Regions from separate parts of the Buttiauxella sp. 3AFRM03 genome, predicted to be linked through region 2. Evidence: predicted binding sites of a transcription regulator. Region 2 holds the regulator's gene; each other region holds the start of a gene.
What was found. The regulator CRP, encoded in region 2, controls carbon source genes, mostly activating them, when cyclic AMP is high. The targets are predictions, from matches to a motif close to ATGTGANNNNNNTCACAT.

Region 1 (5,638 bases), 1.5 Mb from region 2:
CCCCATTGCCAGGCAGTTTTGTGGTGAACATCGGCGAGTTGCTGGAACTGGCAACCAACGGCTATTTACGCGCCACGGTTCATCGGGTGGTTTCCCCATTACCTGGGCTGGAACGTCAGTCGATTGCCTTTTTCCTCGGCGCGCAGTTAGACGCTGTCGTGCCCGTTTATGCTCTGCCACCCGAACTCGCTCAACAAGCTCATGGGCCAGAAAGTGACCCAGACAACCCGTTGCTGCGCGATGTCGGCTGGAATTATCTCAAAGGTCGCCTGCGGTCGCATCCCGACGTGGCGGAACGTTATTACCCGGATGTCTTGCGTAACAGCAGTGAACTCATCGCTTAAACCTTAAAGGAAAACACCATGAAAAATGCCTCTTTTAAACTGGCAGGGATCGCGCTGTCTTTGACTCTGGCCTTCAGCGCTCACGCAGCAGAAACTTTGCGCATCGCCGCTGACGCAGTACCGCATGCCGAGATCCTCGCTTTTGTGCAGAAGCTCGATCCGAATTTAAAACTCAAAGTGGTTGAGTTGAGTAACGGTGTGAATGCCAACGAATTGCTGGCAAACGGGGATGTGGATGCCAACTATTTCCAGCACGTTCCTTATTTGCGCGATCAGGAAAAAGCGCTGGGTAAAAAATTCACCGTCGCCGCAACCGTGCATATCGAGCCGCTCGGAATCTATTCACACAAATATAAAGACCTGAAGTCGGTGCCGGAAAACGCCACCATTGCCCTGCCGAACAACGTCACCAACTTGAGTCGCGCACTCTATTTGTTACAGGACAAAGGGCTGATTACGCTGAAGCCGGAATTTAAAGATGCCGCGCAAAACCAGGCCACACCGCGTGATATCGCCAGTAATCCGAAGAAGCTGAAGATCGTCGAGATCGAAGCCCCGCAACTGCCGCGTTCGCTCGATGATGTTGATCTGGCGGTGATTAATGGCAACTACGCGCTGGAAGCCGGGTTAACGCCGTCGAAAGACGCACTGGGTCTGGAAAGTGCCACGCATAATCCTTACGCCAATATTCTGGTTACCAACCCAAATCTGGCTAACGATCCGCGCATCAAAGAGCTGGCGAAAGATCTGCAATCCCCACAAGTTGCTGACTTTATTCGCAAACAGTTCAATGGCTCAGTCATCCCTGTCGCTACTCCGCAATCATGATTACCGTTGAGCGGCTGAGCAAAGTGTATGCCGGAGGAGGCCAACCGGCACTGGATGATGTCTCGCTGACTGTGCCAGACGGTGCAATCTACGGCATTCTCGGGCGCAGTGGCGCGGGGAAAAGCACCTTGATCCGCTGTCTCAATTTACTGGAGCGGCCCACTTCGGGCCGTATTCTGATGCAGGGCGTGGACATTACCACGCTCAATAACCGCGAATTGCGCACCCATCGCCAGCGTACCGGAATGGTGTTCCAGCACTTCAACCTGATTCATGCGCGTAATGTCACGGACAACATTGCCGTACCGCTGGAAATCGCCGGGCAACCGCGTGAGGTGCGCCAGAAACGCATTATCGAGTTGCTTGAATTAGTTGGGCTGAGCGATAAAGCCCAGGCTTTTCCGTCGCAGCTTTCCGGCGGGCAGAAGCAGCGCGTAGGCATCGCTCGTGCCCTGGCCGCGCATCCTGATGTGCTGCTTTGTGATGAAGCCACCAGCGCATTAGATAGCGAAACCACCACTTCCGTACTGGCGCTGCTGATGGATATCAACCGTAAACTGGGCGTCACGATTGTGCTGATTACCCATCAACTGGAAGTGGTGAAAGCAATATGCGATCACGCGGCACTACTGGAAAACGGCAAATTAGTGGAAAGCGGTTCGTTATCTGAATTGCTGGCAACCCCCTATTCCCGACTGCGCCAGGCGCTATTACCTGGCGACGCTGCGGAACAAGCATTTTTACGCCGAATCGGTGTGTCAGGGAGAGTGTTATGCGAAGTCGCCTAGCCTGGGAAGATTTGTGGCCTTTATTGCTCGATGGCACGCTCGATACGTTATATATGGTCGGCCTTGCCGCGCTTTTCACCGTGATTATCGGTTTGCCGCTGGGCGTGTTGCTGTTTCTCACCCGTCGTGACGGCGTCCTACCGGCACCGGTTTTGAATCAGGTTATTGGCAGCGTGGTGAATGTTGGGCGTTCACTACCGTTCATTGTGCTGTTGATTGCCTTAATCCCATTCACCCGCATTATCATCGGCACTACGTTGGGCAGCACGGCGGCAGTGGTCCCCATCACCATTGGTGCGTTTCCATTTTTTGCCCGAGTAGTGGAAAACGCCCTGGATGAAGTCGATAAAGGCCGTATTGAAGCCATTTTGTCGATGGGTGGAAATGTCTGGCATATCGTCGGCAAAGTGCTGCTACCCGAAGCGCTACCGGCCATTCTGGCAGGGATTACGCTCACCGTGGTGATGCTGATTGGCTTTTCCTCGATGGCAGGTGTGATTGGCGGTGGCGGTCTGGGAGATCTGGCGATTCGTTACGGTTACCAGCGTTTTAACGACCAGGTGATGGTCGGCACGGTGGTGATTTTAGTGGTGATGGTGCAGCTTGTACAAAGTATTGGTGACCGCCTGGTACGCCGTCTCGCGCACCGGCGGTAAAGCGTCGGATGACGCTAACGCTTATCCGACCGACAAGACACATTGGTCGGATAAGCGCCTGTTTTCAGTTCTTCTCGCGCACCAGTAAAGTTGTCAGCGTAAACGACAGTCCCAATGCCAGCGCCACGCCCATCAACGCAAAGATAAAGTACGGGCCGATGTACGCCGGCAAACTGAAAATGCTCGACAAAATATAGCCATACAAACGCACACCGAAGAAAGCAATGAATGCCGAAGCGAGGGAGCTGGCAACCGTGGCGGCAATAAACGCTTTCTTGTAGCGAGTCAGTACACCAAACAGTGCCGGTTCAGTGATACCCAGCAGCGCGGAAATTGCCGCTGGCAGAACCACAGCACGTTCTTCACGGGATTTGCTCTGCTTCCAGATGGCAAACGTGGAACCGGCAATCGCCATATTGGCCATGAACATCATTGGCATCAGCATGTCGTAGCCGCGATCGGTAAAGTTTTGCAGTGCGATTGGCGTCATGGCGTGGTGCATACCGGTCAGAATAGCCACCGGACGAATCGCCCCTACGACTAATCCGGCAAAGCTCGCCGACACCCCAAATAGCCCTTCAATAAACCACGCCAACCCTTTGCCAAGATAAATCCCCAGCGGCCCAATCACCACCAGCGCCACTAACGCCGCAAGGAACAGGGTGAGCGTCGGGGTAAACACCGTTTTCAGCACATCCGGCATGATTTTATCCACCCAGCGATGGATGTAACTTAATGCCAGAACCGAAAAAATCACCGGAATCACGCTTGAGGCGTAGTTGAACACCGAAACGGGGATCACATTCAGGAAGTAAAACGCACCGACCGCATCAGGTGCGTGGCCCGCCAGTGCTTTGGCGGCTTCAATCAGCGATGGATACATAAAGCATGCCGCGACAGCCGCAGCCAGGTATTCATTGGTCTTGAAGATTCGCGCCGCGGAGATGGCCAAAAAGAACGGTAAAAAATAGAACACGCCACTGGCGATTAAATCGATAACGATCACCGTGTCGCTTTTCGCCGAAACCACTTTCAAGGCAATCAAACCCGCCAGCAGGCCTTTAATCATCCCGGCACCGGCAATGGCGGGAACAATCGGGCCAAACACGCCCGACACGGTATCCATAAACATTGACACCAGGCTTTTGCGCGCTTTCTTCGCGTGGGTTGGCGCAGTTTGTTCAGGAGTGGAGCCAAGCTCGTGGGTCAGTTGTTCATACCAACTGTTGACCTGCGGGCCAATAATTATCTGGAATTGATCGCTCTGAATCTGCGCCCCTAAAACACCAGGGATTTTTTTAATCCCGGACTGATCAATTTTATTCTCGTCAATCAGAGAGAAGCGCAAGCGCGTCATACAGTGCCAGGCTTTACTAATATTATCCGCCCCACCAATCAGGTGAATAATATTATTAATGGCATCACGGGTCCCCATCTGTCACTCCCCAAAAAATTGCTTATTGTTATGTGTTGAATGCCCATGATGGTAGGGAATCGCAACCACTAAAACAAACCAATAAACTTTGAACAACATCACAATTAGCCTATACAAAAGCCATGAAACCACCTAAAGAGACAAATTGGTACGGTTTTTATGTTCACCGCACACCTTTTCCTGACCAATAAAAATAAGCAAAAAAAATGATTTACCCGCAGTCAAAAATAGGGTGATAGTAAAAAGCAGAAGCCTTAAACCTGAAAAGCCAATGAACGTTTTTAAAACGCATTGCGGAGTCATCTTGTGCAGCCAACCATTATTGAAAATATCGAATGTTTTATTACCCGCCCCGACCGTCACAACCTGGTCACAGTGCGAGTTACCACCAATAAGGGTGTGACCGGCCACGGCTGTGCCACCTTCCAGCAACGCCCGCTGGCCGTGAAAACCATGGTCGATGAATACCTCAAACCACTGCTTATCGGACGCGATGCCAATAATATCGAAGACTTATGGCAGATGATGACCGTCAACGCTTACTGGCGTAACGGCCCGGTCATCAACAACGCCATTGCCGGTGTGGATATGGCACTTTGGGATATCAAAGGCCAGCTTGCCGGAATGCCGCTATACCAATTGCTGGGCGGAAAATCGAAAGACGCTATCGCCGCTTACAGCCACGCCGCCAGTGAAACCCTGGAAGGGTTGTATCTGGAAGTGGACAAACTGCTGGCGCAAGGTTACCGCTACATTCGCTGCCAGTTAGGTTTCTACGGTGGCACGCCGCAAGGTTTGCATGCCACTCGTGAGCCAACGCCTGGCGCCTATTACGATCAGGACGAATATATGGCGAATACCGTGGCGATGTTCAAAGCGCTGCGCGAGAAGTACGGCAACCAGTTCCATATTCTTCACGATGTGCATGAACGTTTATTCCCGCAGCAAGCGGTGCAGCTGGCAAAAGCGCTTGAGCCTTATCAACCGTGGTTTATCGAAGATATTCTGCCGCCGCAACAAAGTGCCTGGTTAGAGCAAGTCCGCGCGCATTCATCAGTGCCGCTGGCAATGGGCGAATTGTTTAATAACCCGGCTGAATGGCATGATTTGATTGTGAATCGGCGCATCGATTTTATTCGCTGCCACGTTTCACAAATTGGCGGGATAACTCCAGCGTTGAAACTCGCCATTCTTTGCCAGGCATTTGGTGTGCGTCTGGCCTGGCATGGCCCATCTGACATGACGCCAATCGGCGTGGCGGTGAATACCCATTTAAATATTCACCTGCACAATGCGGCGATTCAGGAGTTTATTCCGAATAAACCGAATACCGAAGCGGTGTTCCCCGGCGCGCCAATTGCAGAGCGCGGTTATATTTATCCGCTTGAAAAGCCGGGCATTGGCGTCGGTTTCGATCAACAAAAAGCGGAAGCCTTCCCGGTGGAATATCGCCCACACGAGTGGACGCAAAGTCGCTTGCCTAATGGGGCGATTCACACGCCTTGAGTGCCCTGCCGATACGCTAAATTGTCATGGTTATAGGGGATGACGTAGGTGCAGGAATAGTTGATGTCGATGATGTCGCTG
Region 2 (5,638 bases):
GCCAGCCATAACAGGTAAGCACTCCCGGCAATCTTCAGGATGAGGTGCAAAGCAGGATACAATAGGATTAAGCTACCGACGCCAAAAGCCACCAGCAACAAAATGCACTGCATCCCCAACATGATACCTATCATCAAAGGGAGGGTTCGCATAAAGCCGTAGTTGGCGCCGGAAGAAGTCAGCAACATATTGTTTGGGCCGGGTGTAATCGCCGCGACCCACAAAAAACCAAGCATTGAGAAGAAAAGCGTTTCCATGAAATGGGTGATCCGCACCCGGTAAGTTAATTAGCAAACTAAATGAAACTAACAGTGTGATATGGCCACGACAAGTCCCGCAGCATTGAATTTTAATCACGTAGACGATGAACAATTTCGTCCGTTAAAGGGTGTCAGTAATCCGCACCTGCAAACCATGCTCCCACGCTTAATTCGCCGCCGCCTCAATTTCAAACCTCACTGGCAGCGTCTGGATATGCCGGATGGGGATTTTGTTGATCTTGCATGGAGTGAAGACCCACGCCAGGCAACGCATAAACCACGGTTAGTCGTTTTTCATGGTCTTGAAGGAAGCCTGCACAGCCCGTATGCACATGGGTTAATTGATGCCGCGCGTAAGCAAGGCTGGTTGGGTGTGGTGATGCACTTCCGTGGCTGTAGCGGCGTGCCGAATCGCATGAAACGCATCTATCACTCCGGCGAAACCGAAGATGGCAGCTATTTCCTCAACTGGCTCTCTACACGTTACGGTAAAGCCCCCACGGCGGCGGTCGGGTTTTCTCTCGGCGGTAACATGCTCGCCTGTTTAATGGCAAAACAAGGCGCAGATTGTACGCTACAGGCCGGTGTGGTGGTTTCTGCCCCGCTAATGCTGGAGCATTGTAGCAAGCATATCGAGAAAGGTTTCTCGCGCGTTTACCAACATTATCTGTTGAATCTGCTGAAGAAAAATGCGGCACGTAAACTCAGAAGCTATCCGGGTACACTCCCGGTAGATATGCGCCAGCTTAAAGGAGTGCGTCGTCTGCGTGAGTTTGACGATTTGATCACCTCGAAGATTCATGGCTTTGCAGATGCTATCGACTACTATCGTCAATGCAGCGCCATGCCGTTGCTGCCGCAAATCAAAACGCCGACGTTAATCATTCACGCTAAAGATGACCCGTTTATGGATCACCATGTGATCCCCGACACAGCGATACTGCCTGCCAATATTGAGTATCAACTGACGCGCTATGGTGGGCATGTTGGATTTGTTGGTGGCACGCTACGGCGTCCGGAAATGTGGCTCGAGCAACGCATCCCGCAGTGGTTGTCTAAATTTTTGGACCCGTCATTATGATGATTCCCTGGCAAGATCTCCCCCCCGAAACGCTTGATAATCTGATTGAATCCTTTGTATTACGTGAAGGTACCGATTATGGTGAACAAGAGCGTTCGCTGGAGCAAAAAGTGGCCGATGTTAAGCGCCAGCTACAAAGTGGCGAGGCTGTGCTGGTATGGTCGGAGCTTCACGAAACGGTGAATATCATGGCTCGCGGGCAGCTTCGCGGCTAAGCGTTTATTCTATACTGCATAGTAAAACCACCCTCACCCTGGCCCTATCCCTGAGGGAGAAGGGGAAGAACCAAAGCGAAATCCGGACAGTCTCCTCTCCAGGGGGAGAGGGTTAGGGTGAGGGCCAGCCCTTACGAACACACACTTGTGATTACCCATGGAGTTGTTGCCTTATGTCAGCCAAACATCCGGTTATTGCCGTAACAGGTTCCAGCGGCGCGGGAACGACCACCACCAGCCTTGCCTTCCGCAAAATATTCCAGCAACTCAACCTGCGCGCTGCCGAAGTTGAAGGTGACAGCTTCCATCGTTTCACGCGTCCTGAAATGGATATGGCTATTCGTAAAGCACGCGACTTAGGCCGCCATATCAGTTACTTCGGTCCGGAAGCGAATGACTTCGGCCTGCTGGAACAAACGTTTATCGAGTACGGAAAAACCGGGCAAGGTAAATCGCGTAAGTATCTTCATACCTATGACGAAGCCGTCCCCTGGAACCAAATTCCTGGGACGTTTACACCGTGGCAATCGCTGCCTGAACCGACCGATGTGTTGTTCTATGAAGGATTGCACGGTGGAGTCGTCACCCCACAGCACGATGTGGCGAATGCCGTCGACTTGCTGGTTGGCGTAGTGCCGATTGTCAACCTGGAATGGATTCAAAAACTGGTGCGTGATACCAGCGAACGTGGGCATTCCCGGGAAGCGGTGATGGATTCAGTGGTGCGCTCAATGGACGACTACATCAATTACATCACGCCACAATTTTCACGCACGCACATTAACTTCCAGCGTGTCCCGACTGTCGATACCTCTAACCCGTTTGCTGCACGCGGAATTCCATCGCTGGATGAAAGTTTTGTGGTGATTCATTTTCGCGGGTTGGATGACATCGATTTCCCCTACTTGCTCGCCATGTTGCAAGGCTCATTCATTTCCCACATCAATACAATAGTGGTACCGGGCGGCAAAATGGGGCTGGCGATGGAATTGATCATGACGCCGTTAGTGAAGCGTCTGGCGGAAGGACGAAATATCAATAATCAGGGCGGCGAGTAACCGCCCTGTTTTGCACACTAGCCTTCAATGACTTCGTAGCTGTGCGTGATATTTACGGCTTTTTCCAGCATCAGTGCAACAGAGCAATACTTCTCAGCAGATAAATCAACCGCGCGGGAAACCGCGTTATCTTTTAGCTCTTTGCCTGTCACGATGAAATGCAGGTTGATGTGAGTAAAAAGACGAGGAGCTTCTTCGCGACGCTCAGAGGTCAATTTCACTTCGCAGTCGGTGACGTCGTAGCGGCCTTTTTGCAAAATAGAAACCACGTCGATTGCACTGCAACCCCCGGCAGCCATCAGTACCATTTCCATCGGGCTCGGTGCTTTATCGCCAGAATTACCGTCCATCAGAATCTGGTGTCCTGAAGCGGATTCACCAAGGAAAGTTAACCCTTCAACCCATTTCACACGTGCCTGCATGTTGCTTCTCCCATTGAAAAAATTACCTTCCAGAGTACGCGGATGCAGCAAAACTGGCAACGGAAGGCGACCTACGTCATGCTGAAACGAGACAATAGGAGACACCTGCCAAAAGCTATGCTAAAACAATCCGGATGCTACATTGATACATTGACGTAATGCATAGATGCAAAGGACGTCACTAATTACAGGCAGCAAGAATGACTTGCATGCCATCTCCCCAAAGTGGGGAATATTCTAATACTTGCAACGCCAGACAGGATGTTTAGCGTCCTGTCGTTGGTAGCCAGTTATAAACAGAGGATAACCGCGCATGGTGCTTGGCAAACCGCAAACAGACCCGACTCTCGAATGGTTCTTGTCCCATTGCCACATTCATAAGTATCCATCGAAGAGCACACTGATCCACCAGGGTGAAAAAGCAGAGACGCTGTATTACATCGTCAAGGGCTCTGTAGCTGTTCTGATCAAAGATGAAGAGGGCAAGGAAATGATCCTCTCCTATCTGAATCAGGGCGACTTTATTGGTGAGTTAGGGCTGTTCGAAGAAGGCCAGGAACGTAGTGCCTGGGTCCGTGCTAAATCTGCCTGTGAAGTGGCTGAAATTTCCTATAAAAAATTCCGCCAGCTGATCCAGGTAAACCCAGACATTCTGATGCGTCTTTCTTCCCAGATGGCTCGTCGTCTGCAAGTCACTTCTGAGAAAGTCGGTAACCTGGCATTCCTCGATGTGACTGGTCGTATCGCGCAGACACTGTTGAACCTGGCAAAACAGCCTGATGCAATGACTCACCCAGACGGTATGCAGATTAAAATTACCCGTCAGGAAATTGGTCAGATCGTCGGTTGTTCTCGTGAAACTGTCGGTCGTATCTTGAAAATGCTGGAAGATCAGAACCTGATCTCCGCTCACGGCAAAACGATCGTCGTTTACGGCACTCGTTAATTTCCGTTTCAAAAAAGGCGTGTTGCTTTATGGACACGCCTTTTTTTGTCTTTAAAATCCAAACACCTGCAACACAAAGTATGACAAGCATATGTGGAGAAGATTAATCTATCACCCTGAAGTTAACTATGCACTGCGGCAAACGCTGGTGCTGTGCCTTCCTGTGGGGATCGGTTTACTACTGGGGAATTTGCAGTTAGGTCTGCTTTTCTCGTTAGTGCCCGCTTGTTGCAACATTGCTGGTCTGGATACACCCCATAAGCGTTTTTTTAAACGCCTGATTGTTGGCGGCACTCTTTTTGCGACCAGCAGTTTAATCATGCAGCTTTTGCTGCTCTACACCGCGGTCCCATTGCCCATCATTCTTATGGTGATGGCGCTCTTGTTAGGCGTCACCGCTGAAATCAGCGCCCTGCACGCACGTTTGCTTCCGGCATCGCTGATTGCGGCCATCTTTACGCTAAGCATGGCCGGCAATATGCCTATCTGGAAGCCGATGGTGTTATATGTCTCCGGCACGATTTGGTACGGAGTCTTTAACTGGTTTTGGTTCTGGATGTGGCGTGAGCAGCCGCTGCGCGAAACGTTAAGCCTGCTCTATCGCCAATTGGCGGAGTACTGTGAAGCCAAATACGGCATGCTGACACAACATGCTGATCCCGAAACAGCGCTGCCTCCACTGCTGGCTCGCCAGCAAAAAGCCGTAGACCTGATCACCATCTGCTACCAACAGCTGCATATGCTGTCGGCGAATCAGCAGAACGGTTACAAACATTTGTTACGCTCTTTTCAGATAGCGTTAGATTTGCAGGAGCACATCTCCGTCAGTTTGCACCAGCCTGCCGAGGTGCAAAAACTTGTCGCGAAAAGCCATGCAGAAGCGGTTATTCGCTGGAATGCGCAGACCATTGCGGCACGCTTGCGCGTATTGGCCGATGACATTCTCTACCATCGTTACCCACAGCGTTTTACGATGGAGAAACAAATTGAAGCCCTCGAGAAAATTGCTCGCCAGAATCCGGACAACCCGGTTGGGCAGTTTTGTCATTATCACTTCAGCCGTATCGCCCGCGTGCTGCGCATCCAACGCCCTCTGTACGCCCGTGATTTAATGGAAGACCGGCAGCGCCGTTTACCGCTGTGGGCAGCACTGAAAAGCTATTTGTCGTTGAAATCTGCCGCCCTGCGCAACGCCGCCCGACTAGGCGTAATGCTAACCATCGCCAGTCTTTTCGGGGCATTTTTACATCTGCCGAAACCCTACTGGATTTTAATGACGGTGATGTTCGTTACGCAAAACGGCTACGGTGCCACGCGGGTGCGCATTCTTCACCGTTCGGCAGGGACCATTGCTGGCCTGGCTATTGCGGGTATCGCCCTGCACTTTCACTTCCCACAAAGCATTGCCCTGGCCGCGATGCTGGTCATTACGCTGGTCAGCTATTTGTTTATTCGCCAGAGCTATGGCTGGGCGACGATTGGTTTTACCGTGACGGCGGTATATACCCTGCAACTGCTCACACTCAGCGCCGAGCAATTTATCGTCCCGCGCTTGATTGATACTCTGCTCGGCTGTTTGATTGCCTTCGGTGGCATGGTTTGGCTGTGGCCGCAGTGGCAAAGCGGTTTGTTGCGCCAGAACGCCCACGACGCGCT
Region 3 (5,638 bases), 700 kb from region 2:
ACTACGTTTATCCACCCTACGGTTTTGTAGGTCGGATAAGCGCAGCGTCATCCGACGGGTTTTAGCGGCATTTTGCTTATCCACCCTTCAATTTAGCGCTTACGCCGCTGGAAACGTGACGATTTATCCACAAAATCAAACCATTAAAAACGTAGAACGGCTGGCCGACTTAGTGACTCAACCTTCATTGGCGAACGCCTGGTGGCCCGGTGCGGTGATAAGCGAACGCCAGGCTTCGGCGGCTGAAGAACAACAACACCAGAAATTACTGGCTTCGTTGAGCGCATTAGCCGCCGGGGAAGACGGTGATGATGCGGCGGCAATTAACGGTGTGCGCCAGCAAATGCAGGCCGTTCACGTTACCGGACGCCAGTTTGTTGATCTCGACCCCGACTGGGTACGCGTGCATCCGCGGGCCAATGTCCCGCTGCAAGGCGATTACAGCCTGTGGGCAGGAGTGCAGCCGGCCACCATCACGCTGGTGGGGTTGGTGAGTTCACCAGGGGCGAAGCCTTTTGTGGCAGGGCGCAGCGCGGATGAATATCTCGATGGCATCGACAAACTCAGTGGTGCCGATCGCAGTTTTGCATGGGTTATCTATCCAGATGGCAAAACGCAAAAAGCGCCAGTCGCCTACTGGAATAACCGCCACGTCGAACTCACGCCGGGAAGCATCCTGTTTGTCGGCTTTAAAGAGCGCCTGCTTAATTCTGATTTTGAACAAATGAATCAGCAAATCCTTCACTCTCTGACGCATCGGAGACCGGATTGATGAAGAAGAAAACGCTCTACAGTTTGCTGGCGCTGGCAGTTTCATCGGCTTGCCAGGCTGAAACTTTCCCGGCTCCTGTTGGCCCATCGCAATCGGATTTCGGCGGCGTCGGTTTGCTGCAAACTCCCACGGCCCGCATGGCGCGCGAAGGGGAATTTAGCCTCAACTATCGCGATAACGATCAGTACCGCTTTTACTCGGCTTCAGTGCAATTGTTCCCATGGCTGGAAACGACGCTGCGCTACACCGATGTGCGCACCAAACAGTACAGTAGTGTCGACGCTTTCTCGGGCGACCAGACCTACAAAGATAAAGCCTTCGACATGAAAGTCCGTCTTTGGGAGGAAGGGTATTACTTGCCGCAAGTGGCGGTAGGGTTCCGTGACTTAGGCGGTACCGGGCTGTTTGACAGCGAATATATCGTGGCGAGCAAAGCCTGGGGGCCGTTCGATTTTACCCTCGGAATGGGCTGGGGTTACATGGGCACCAGCGGTAACGTGAAAAATCCATTCTGCGAAGTGAGCAATGGTTTTTGCTATCGCGATAACAGCTACAACCAGGCCGGTTCGTTCAACTTTAGCGGCATGTTCCATGGCCCTGCATCATTGTTTGGCGGCATCGAATACCAGACTCCGTGGCAACCGCTGCGCCTGAAACTGGAATACGAAGGTAATAATTACACGCAAGATTTTGCCGGGAAACTCGAACAGCGTAGCAACTTTAACGTCGGTGCTATCTACCGCGTCGCCGATTGGGCCGACGTTAACGTCAGCTATGAGCGTGGCAATACCCTGATGTTTGGCGTCACGTTACGCACTAACTTCAACGATTTGCGCCCAGGTTATAACGATAATCGCCGCCCGCAATATCAGCCGCAACCGCAAGATGAAATTTTGCAACCGACGGTGGTGGCGAATCAGCTCACGCAGCTCAAATACAACGCCGGTCTGGCGAACCCGAATATTCAGGTAAAAGGCGATACCTTGTATGTGACTGGCGAGCAGGTGAAATACCGCGACTCCCACGAAGGGATTGAGCGTGCCAACCGTATCATCATGAACGACCTGCCGGAGAATATCCGCACGGTTCGAATTACCGAAACGCGTCTGAATCTGCCGCAGGTAACGACAGAAACAGACGTTGCGAGTCTGCGTCATCACCTTGAAGGTGAGCCGCTGGGGCATGAAACGCAACTGGTACAAAAGCGCGTTGAGCCGATCATTCCTGAGAAAACCGAGCAGGGTTATTTCATCGATAAATCGAAGCTGAATTTCGCGATTAACCCGGTGCTCAACCAGTCTGTCGGCGGGCCAGAAAGCTTCTATATGTATCAGGTTGGCGTGATGGGCACTGCCGACTGGTGGGTGACGGATCACTTGCTGACCACCGGCAGTCTGTTTGCCAACATCGCCAATAACTACGACAAATTTAACTACACCAATCCTCCGAATGATTCGACGTTGCCGCGTGTACGTACTCACGTCCGTGATTACGTCGAGAACGATATTTACGTCAACAACCTGCAAGCTAACTACTTCCAGTATTTGGGCAACAGCTGGTATGGACAGGTGTACGGCGGTTATCTCGAAACCATGTATGGCGGGGTTGGGGCGGAAGTGTTGTATCGTCCGGTCGACAGTAACTGGGCAATTGGTGCCAATGCCAACTACGTCAAACAGCGTGACTGGACCAGCTCGCTGGACATGATGAAGTTCACCGACTACAGCGCGCCAACTGGCCATATCACCGGTTACTGGACACCACCGTTTGCCGAAGATGTGCTGGTTAAACTCAGCATTGGCCAATATCTGGCAAAAGATAAAGGCGGCACGCTGGAGATCTCGAAACGCTTCGACAGCGGCGTGGTGGTGGGGACGTACGCGACCATTACTAATGTGTCGAAAGAAGAGTACGGGGAAGGGGATTTCACCAAAGGTTTCTACGTCAATGTGCCGTTGGATCTTTTCTCATCATCACCAACCCGCAGCCGCGCGCAAGTGAGCTGGACACCGCTGACGCGTGACGGTGGGCAGATGCTGGGTCGTAAGTTTGAGTTGTATGGGATGACGAGCGATCGGGATATTAATTTCAGGTGATCATGCCCTCACCCCGGCCCCTCTCCCACAGGGAGAGGGGCCGGGGTGAGGGGGCAACATAAGCAGAAAAATTAGATTCAGATCACAGTTTTAACGTATAACAACACCTCGATACCCAAACATGAGGCGTTCTTATGACAACCACCCCCCGCGTTGAACTCATCGCTAAAATTATGCAAACGGTCCTCAATCTGGCGTTGCTTGCGCTCGGCGTAATCCTCATCATCTTCCTGGGTAAAGAAACGCTGCACTTAGCCACCTCGCTGTTTGCGCCCAGCGATCAAGCCAGCAAGTATCAGCTGATTGAAGGGCTGGTGGTTTACTTTCTTTACTTCGAATTTATCGCGTTGATCGTGAAGTACTTTCAATCCGGTTATCACTTCCCACTGCGTTACTTTATCTATATCGGCATCACCGCCATTGTGCGGCTTATCATCATCGACCATAAAGATCCGCGCGATGTATTGATCTACTCGGGGGCGATTTTGTTACTGGTGATCACGCTGTGGTTGTGTAATAGCAGTCGCTTAAAACGAGAATAAAAAAAGGCGGCCCGAAGGCCGCCGGAAATGAGGCTAAGTCAAATTGAGGGTTTGCAGTGGCATGACATAAGATGAAGCAATAACTGACAGGAAATCTTATCCTTTCACCCCTCCCGCCGTCAGGCCGCTCACTAGCCAGCGTTGCGCCAGTAAGAACACGACGGTAATCGGGATGGCTGAGAGCACAGCGGCAGCAGCAAAGTCGCCCCACAAATAGTTTTGTGGGTTGAGATATTGCTGCATACCTACCGCCAGGGTGTAGCTGTTGACGTCACGCAGTAACAATGACGCGACTGGCACTTCGGTAATCGCGGCGATAAACGACAGAATAAATACCACTGCCAGAATTGGCACAGACAGCGGCAGCAACACCAGGCGGAAGGCTTGCCATGGAGTTGCACCATCCAGCGCTGCCGCTTCTTCCAGCGAGTTATCGATAGTTTCGAAGTAGCCCTTAATCGTCCACACATGCAGCGCAATACCGCCAAGATAGGCGAAGATCACCCCACCGTGCGTATTCAAACCAATAAACGGAATGTACTGGCCGAGGCGGTCAAACAAGGCATACAACGCCACCAGTGACAATACCGCCGGGAACATCTGGAAAATCAGCATCCCTTTGAGCAACGTGGCTTTGCCAGGGAAACGCATACGGGCAAACGCATAAGCACAAGTGGTTGAAAGCGTGACAATCCCCAGCGCGGTAATCGCCGCAATCTTGATGGAGTTCCACAGCCACAACAGCACCGGGAACGGCGGTGGCGTGACGCTGCCATCGGCATGTTGCACGCTAAAGCCCAGTGCTAATTTCCAGTGCTCCCAGGAGATTTGATCCGGGATCAGGCTGCCAGTGGCGAAGTTACCCGGGCGCAGTGAAATCGCAATCACCATCAGCAGCGGGAACATAATTGCCGCGATAAATATCAGTAGTAGCAGATGCGTGGTAAACAGACGCAGCTTTTGAGATTTGGGTTGAACCATTGCCATGTGAATCGCTCCTTAATCAAACTTCATGCGGGTGGCTTTCAGGTTAACAATCGCTAATGCCCCAACCAGCAGGAAGATAAGCGTTGCGATAGCCGCCGCTAAACCAAAGTCCTGACCGCCGCCGCCTTCAAAGGCAATGCGGTAGGTGTAGCTCACCAGCAAGTCCGTGTAGCCCGCAGGCGTTGTGGTGCCGAGCCTGTCTGGCCCGCCATTGGTTAACAGCTGAATCAGCACGAAGTTGTTAAAGTTAAAGGCAAAGCTGGCAATCATCAGTGGTGTCAGCGGCTTAATCAGCAGCGGCAGCGTGATTTTAAAGAAATTCTGGAATGGGCCTGCACCATCCATTGCCGAAGCTTCGTATAAGTCGTCCGGAATCGCTTTCAACAAGCCCATGCACAAAATCATCATGTATGGATAACCGAGCCAGGTATTGACGATAATTATCATGGAACGTGCGGTGGTTGGGTCGCTAAACCAGGCGGGTTTGATACCAAACAGTGAGCTCAACATCATGTTGATTTCACCGAAACTTTGGTTGAACAACCCTTTGAAAATCAAAATAGAAATAAACGACGGTACCGCGTATGGCAGGATCAACATCACGCGATAAATCGCTTTGCCTTTCAGGGATTCCCACTGCACAACACACGCCAGAATCATGCCGACAGCCACGGTGAGAATCACCGTCAGGATTGAGAAGATCACCGTCCAGACGAAAATCGCCATAAATGGTTTTTGGATGCCTTCATCGTGGAACACACGTAAGAAGTTTTTCCAGCCGATGGTCACTGTGTAGCCCGGGCTTAATTGCTCGTTGCCCCAGTTGCCTTCGGCGTTAACAGACTGATAGAAACCAATATCGTTATTCGGGCGGTATTTAACGCCGCTTTGGTTGTTGGTCAGCTCACCGTTATCCGCCGCCGTATACAGTGGACGGGTGCCGGAAAACTGGCGCAGGGAACTCATGGTCAGCGTGCTTTGATCTGGCATTTGCGCGGTGATTTGCGTCAATGCCGCGCGGTTTTGCGTGATCACGCGCAGATTGGCTTTTTCGCCCGTTGGCAGCGCATCCGCTTCTTTCAATTTCAGGTGCTGCTCGCCGCCAAATTTAAAGGCGTCGGAGAGGTAATTTTTGCCAGTTTCTCCGTCGGTGAGGGCCAGTTGCCACTCATCGCCCGCCGGATAAAGGCCGAAGTTAAAGGTTTTGCCCGCCTGATATTGGCGGTCCATCAGCACTTCCT
Region 4 (5,638 bases), 650 kb from region 2:
GTTGCACAGGATCTGGTTGTTACCGAAGACGATTGTGGCACCCTGGAAGGTATCACGATGACTCCGGTTATCGAAGGCGGCGACGTTAAAGAACCACTGCGCGATCGCGTATTGGGTCGTGTAACGGCTGAAGACGTCCTGAAACCAGGTACTGCTGATATCCTGATTACACGTAACACTCTGCTTCATGAGCAAATGTGTGACCTGTTAGAAGCTAACTCTGTTGATAGCGTGAAAGTACGTTCTGTTGTGGGTTGTGAAACTGACTTCGGCGTATGTGCACACTGCTATGGTCGTGACCTTGCGCGTGGCCACATCATCAACAAAGGTGAAGCAATCGGGGTTATCGCGGCACAGTCCATCGGTGAACCTGGTACTCAGCTGACGATGCGTACGTTCCACATCGGTGGTGCGGCATCTCGTTCTGCTGCTGAATCAAGCATTCAGGTTAAGAACAAAGGTAGCCTCAAACTCAGCAACGCTAAGTCGGTTGTGAACTCTGCCGGGAAACTGGTCATCACTTCTCGTAACACCGAGCTGAAACTGATTGACGAATTCGGTCGTACTAAAGAGAGCTATAAAGTTCCTTATGGTGCGGTAATGGGTAAAGGTGATGGCGAGCAGATTGCAGCGGGCGAGACCGTAGCAAACTGGGATCCGCACACCATGCCAGTCGTTTCCGAAGTAAGTGGTTTCATCCGCTTTACTGACATGATCGACGGCCAGTCCATTACTCGTCAGACCGACGAACTGACAGGTCTTTCATCTTTGGTTGTTCTGGATTCTGCAGAACGTACCACCGGTGGTAAAGATCTGCGTCCAGCGCTGAAAATTGTTGATGCCCAGGGCAATGACGTACTGATTCCAGGTACCGATATGTCTGCGCAGTACTTCCTGCCAGGTAAAGCAATTGTTCAGTTGGAAGATGGTACTCAGATTCACTCTGGTGACGCCCTGGCGCGTATTCCTCAGGAATCCAGTGGTACCAAGGACATCACCGGTGGTCTGCCACGCGTTGCGGATCTGTTCGAAGCACGTCGTCCGAAAGAGCCTGCGATCCTTGCTGAAATCAGCGGTATCATCTCGTTCGGTAAAGAAACCAAAGGCAAACGCCGTCTGGTTATCTCTCCACTCGACGGCAGCGATGCTTACGAAGAGATGATTCCGAAATGGCGCCAGCTGAACGTGTTCGAAGGTGAACGTGTTGAACGTGGTGACGTTGTTTCCGATGGTCCAGAATCTCCGCATGACATCCTGCGTCTGCGTGGCGTGTATGCTGTGACTCGTTACATCACCAACGAAGTGCAGGACGTTTACCGTCTGCAAGGCGTTAAGATTAACGATAAACACATCGAAGTCATCGTGCGTCAGATGTTGCGTAAAGCAACTATCGTTAGCGCTGGTGGTTCTGACTTCCTGGAAGGTGAGCAGGCTGAATACTCTCGCGTCAAGATCGCTAACCGCGAACTGGAAGCGAACGGCAAGATCAACGTGACCTTTGCGCGTGATCTGCTGGGTATCACCAAAGCCTCTCTGGCAACCGAGTCCTTCATCTCCGCGGCATCGTTCCAGGAGACAACTCGTGTGCTTACCGAAGCAGCTGTTGCGGGTAAACGTGACGAACTGCGCGGCCTGAAAGAGAACGTTATCGTGGGTCGTCTGATCCCAGCTGGTACCGGTTATGCGTACCACCAGGATCGTATGCGCCGTCGTGCAGCGGGCGAAGCGCCAGTTGTACCTCAGGTGACTGCAGCAGATGCAACTGCCAGCCTGGCAGAATTGTTGAATGCAGGTAATCTGGGCGGAAGCGATAACGATTAATCGTTAGAGACGCCAAAAACAAAAACCGCTCGAAAGAGCGGTTTTTTTATGCCTGAAATAAATCAAAAATCAGTTAGCTAAAGGCAGGCGACGATACAGTTCAATCATGTCTTCGGCTAAATCCTGAATCACCATCGCATTCATCAGGTGATCCTGCGAATGAACAGTAATCAAGTTAACTGGCAGTTTGCCAGTACCTTCGTCTAAGCCGATAAGCTGGGTCTGGATTTTGTGAGCATGTTTCACAAACTCACGGGATTCTTCCATCGCTTGTTGAGCTGCTGCAAAATCACCTTTGCGTGCCATTTGCAGAGCTGTCAGTGCCTGGCTACGTGCGCTACCGGCATTGACCAACAATTCCATGATAATCGTTTCTAAATCTTCCACGTCTTATGACTCCATCATTTTCATGGCTTTATCCAGCACGACATCGCCTTTCATCATGCCGTAATCCATCATATCGATGACAGCCACGGTTTTACCCATGGGTTCTGCAATCGCCTGTAGCTTGGCGTGTTCATATTTAACTTGTGGGCCTAACAGCACAATATCGGCGGTGTCGATATTGTCTTTGAATTCGGCAACCGGCACTGCCTTGATAGAGACTTCAATACCTTTCTTCTGAGCGGCGTCCTTCATGCGTTGGACCAAAATGCTAGTCGACATACCCGCTGCACAACACAAAACGATATTCTTCATAGATCTGCTCTCAGTGTCCGTTGGATATACAGATAATTATCCGTGACGCCTCGATACAACAACCGCTTTGCGATGATTGTGTGTGAGGTATCACAAAAGAAACTCGTATGAGCTGAAACCGGTTACATATCGCGTTTCCCTGGTAGCTTGCGATTGTGGCGCTGCTCACAAAACCAGCTTAATCCTGGTAAACCTCATTGTGCTCCATTGACAGAAAACCCTGAACTACATAGTCTTCAATTTAGTGGTATATACCACTTACATCAAAACCAGCACAGTGAGCCACAACATGCAAAATTTCACTGCTTTTATGGAAAGGAAAATATTGCCTCTGGCAATGAAGATTGAAGGGAATGATTATCTCTCGGCCATTAAAGATGGCTTCATTCGGATTATGCCATTTTTAATTATTGGTTCTTTCTTTTTGCTGATAGCGAATTTACCTATTCCCGGTTATAGCGAATTTATTATTCGAATTTTCGGAGAGCATTTTATTGGGCAACTGAATTATATTCTTGATGCCACTTATTCTGTGATGGCATTGCTGGTGGTAGTCAGTACCAGTATCAGCCTCGCAAAGCGCTGGCAGTTAAATGAAATATCCTGTGTGTTAATTTCACTGGTGGCTTTTTTAATTGTTACGCCGTTCAGAATGCCACAAGAAAATGGCGACGCAATCACGGATGTCATTCCGACCTTTGCGCTTGGTGCGCAGGGGCTTTTCCTGTCTTTAATTGTCACGCTGGTGGCGGTTCGGCTCTACAGGTTGTTCAACCATCCACGGCTGATGATTTCAATGCCGGACAGCGTTCCGCCAGCGGTTGCCAATAGCTTCAGCTCGCTCATTCCGTCATTTTTGATTGTTGTTATCTTCTGGCTGCTTCGTCTGGTCTTTGAAATCACACCGTTTGGTACGGCCCAGGAGATGATTTTCAAAGTGCTGCAAGCACCGATGATGCATCTTGGTAACACGCTACCATCGCAGATGGTTGCAGAGTTCTTTGTCAGCTTCTTCTGGTTTTTCGGGCTGCATGGCGACTCTATCGTTACTGCCATCATGGGGCCAATCTGGCGTTCATTAACGCTTGAAAACATGCAGGCAATGAAACAAGGATTACCACCGGTCAACATCATTACTCAACAGTTTCGTGATGTGTTTTTGATTTGTGGCGGGACTGGATTTACCCTGGCGATGCTGTTGGTGATGTTGTTCCGCGCGAAGAGCAAACGCATGCGTGAAATCGCCAAACTTGCCTCTCCAGCCGCCATTTTTAATATTAATGAGCCCATTATATTTGGCGTTCCCATTGCTCTAAATCCACTGTTGTTTATCCCCTTTATTATCGTTCCGGTTGTGCTTTGCGTCATAACCTATAGCGCTATGGCTTTTGGCTGGCTGCCATTGACATCGGGTCTGGAAATTCCCTGGACTACACCTATTTTCATCAGCGGTTTTTTAATCTGCGGCTGGAAAGGTATGTTGTTCCAGGCCATTAACCTCGCGGTCGCGATGACAATTTATTATCCGTTCGTTATGACGCTGGATAAGCAGTATCTGCGAGAAGAAAACGAGCTAGAAGAAAATATCGTTAATCAGGATGAAATAGCCCTGGAATATAAAGAAGGATTACGTAATGAATAATAAATTAAAGATAGTGACCATCGGTGGCGGCAGTTCATATACGCCGGAGATTATCGAAGGTTTTATCCAACGCTATGCAGAAATGCCGATTAAAGAAATCTGGCTCGTGGACGTAGAAGCCGGACGCGAAAAGCTCGAGATTGTTGGTAACCTGGCAAAACGCATGGTTGAGGCTGCTGGCATCGACTGCCAGGTACATCTCACCCTCGACAGGCGAGAAGCGCTGAAAGATGCTGATTTTGTCACCACCCAACTACGTGTGGGGCAACTTGATGCGCGTATTAAAGACGAACGTATTCCATTGTCACATGGGCTAATTGGGCAGGAGACAAACGGTGCGGGCGGGCTGGCCAAAGCTTTGCGCACCATTCCGGTCATTCTGGATATCTGCCGCGACATGGAAGAGCTTTGTCCGGACGCGTGGCTGATTAACTTCACCAATCCGAGTGGCATCGTCACTGAAGCGGTTATCAAGCACAGCAAAATTAAATGCGTTGGGCTATGTAATTTATCCCAGTCAATGCAACGCATGGTGGCAGAAATTCTCGGTGTAGATAAATCTCGCTTCTTGCTGCAACTCGTTGGCTTAAACCATTTCCTGTATGGCACCCATGTCTACATGGATGGCAAAGATGTCATGCCAGACGTGCTGAAAAACCTTAAATATGACACTGAACACAAACCGAAAAATATCCCGGACATTCCGTGGCTTCAGGAGCAAATCCAGCATCTTGGCGTGATCCCATGCCCATATCACCAGTATTACTACGCCACCAGTGATGTGCTGGAAAAGCAGCTTCAGGAATTCGAAGAACATGGAACTCGTGGCGAAGTGGTGCAAGCGGTTGAGCATGAGTTATTTGAGCTGTACAGAAATCCACAGCTGCATGAAAAACCAAAACTGCTTGAGCAGCGCGGTGGGGCTTATTACTCCGAAGCAGCCTGCGAGCTAATCAGTGCAATTTACAACGATAAAAATCTCCTGATGACAGTTAACGTGCGCAACAACGGGGCAATTCGTTCACTGCCGGATAACGTCGCCATTGAAACGACCTGCGTTATTGGGCGCTACGGTGCGATTCCGCTGAACAACGATCCGTTGCCTGCCACTGTTTCAGGTTTAGTTTCTCTGATGAAAGCCTGGGAAGAAATGGCGGTCGAAGCCGCTGTCACCGGTGACTACGGTGCAGCTTTGCAAGCGTTAACCCTGAACCCGTTGGTTCCTTCGGGAAAAGTAGCAAAAGTGGTGCTTGATGAATTACTCGAAGCGCACCGCGAATATCTGCCGCAATTCTTTAAGGAATGAGATTTTTACGGCTGCGCATTCTGAAGAGGTCGCCACGGTTGTAACTCCACGAGTAGTTAAACACCGTGCCGTCCTCAAGCCAGGTGCTCTCTTTGATGTGCAACATGGGGGAGTTAACGGGGATGTCTAGCAGGGCCGCCATTACATCGTCAAACAAGCTGGCTCCTACC

Region 1: the regulator CRP is predicted to act here: its motif matches at 4,138-4,155, upstream of D8682_RS10205 (enolase C-terminal domain-like protein).
Region 3: the regulator CRP is predicted to act here: its motif matches at 2,939-2,956, upstream of psiE (phosphate-starvation-inducible protein PsiE).
Region 4: the regulator CRP is predicted to act here: its motif matches at 2,674-2,691, upstream of D8682_RS14290 (PTS sugar transporter subunit IIC).

The regions. Positions count from the first base shown of each region.
Region 1 is NZ_CP033076.1:1,867,504-1,873,141, forward strand. It holds gene D8682_RS10180 (isopenicillin N synthase family oxygenase) at 1-344, shown strand, start outside; gene D8682_RS10185 (MetQ/NlpA family ABC transporter substrate-binding protein) at 363-1,172, shown strand; gene D8682_RS10190 (methionine ABC transporter ATP-binding protein) at 1,169-1,960, shown strand; gene D8682_RS10195 (methionine ABC transporter permease) at 1,945-2,616, shown strand; gene D8682_RS10200 (PTS transporter subunit EIIC) at 2,681-4,051, opposite strand; gene D8682_RS10205 (enolase C-terminal domain-like protein) at 4,358-5,557, shown strand; gene D8682_RS10210 (GntR family transcriptional regulator) at 5,545-5,638, opposite strand, start outside.
Region 2 is NZ_CP033076.1:3,399,656-3,405,293, reverse strand. It holds gene D8682_RS17250 (LysE family translocator) at 1-257, opposite strand, end outside; gene D8682_RS17245 (hydrolase) at 319-1,341, shown strand; gene D8682_RS17240 (YheU family protein) at 1,338-1,556, shown strand; gene D8682_RS17235 (phosphoribulokinase) at 1,730-2,614, shown strand; gene D8682_RS17230 (OsmC family protein) at 2,632-3,036, opposite strand; gene crp (cAMP-activated global transcriptional regulator CRP) at 3,350-3,982, shown strand; gene D8682_RS17220 (YccS/YhfK family putative transporter) at 4,074-5,638, shown strand, end outside.
Region 3 is NZ_CP033076.1:2,697,544-2,703,181, reverse strand. It holds gene D8682_RS14090 (capsule biosynthesis GfcC D2 domain-containing protein) at 1-772, shown strand, start outside; gene D8682_RS14085 (YjbH domain-containing protein) at 772-2,868, shown strand; gene psiE (phosphate-starvation-inducible protein PsiE) at 3,003-3,410, shown strand; gene malG (maltose ABC transporter permease MalG) at 3,507-4,397, opposite strand; gene malF (maltose ABC transporter permease MalF) at 4,410-5,638, opposite strand, start outside.
Region 4 is NZ_CP033076.1:2,745,869-2,751,506, reverse strand. It holds gene rpoC (DNA-directed RNA polymerase subunit beta') at 1-1,821, shown strand, start outside; gene D8682_RS14300 (PTS lactose/cellobiose transporter subunit IIA) at 1,891-2,208, opposite strand; gene D8682_RS14295 (PTS sugar transporter subunit IIB) at 2,212-2,520, opposite strand; gene D8682_RS14290 (PTS sugar transporter subunit IIC) at 2,810-4,162, shown strand; gene D8682_RS14285 (6-phospho-beta-glucosidase) at 4,155-5,468, shown strand; gene D8682_RS14280 (GntR family transcriptional regulator) at 5,458-5,638, opposite strand, start outside.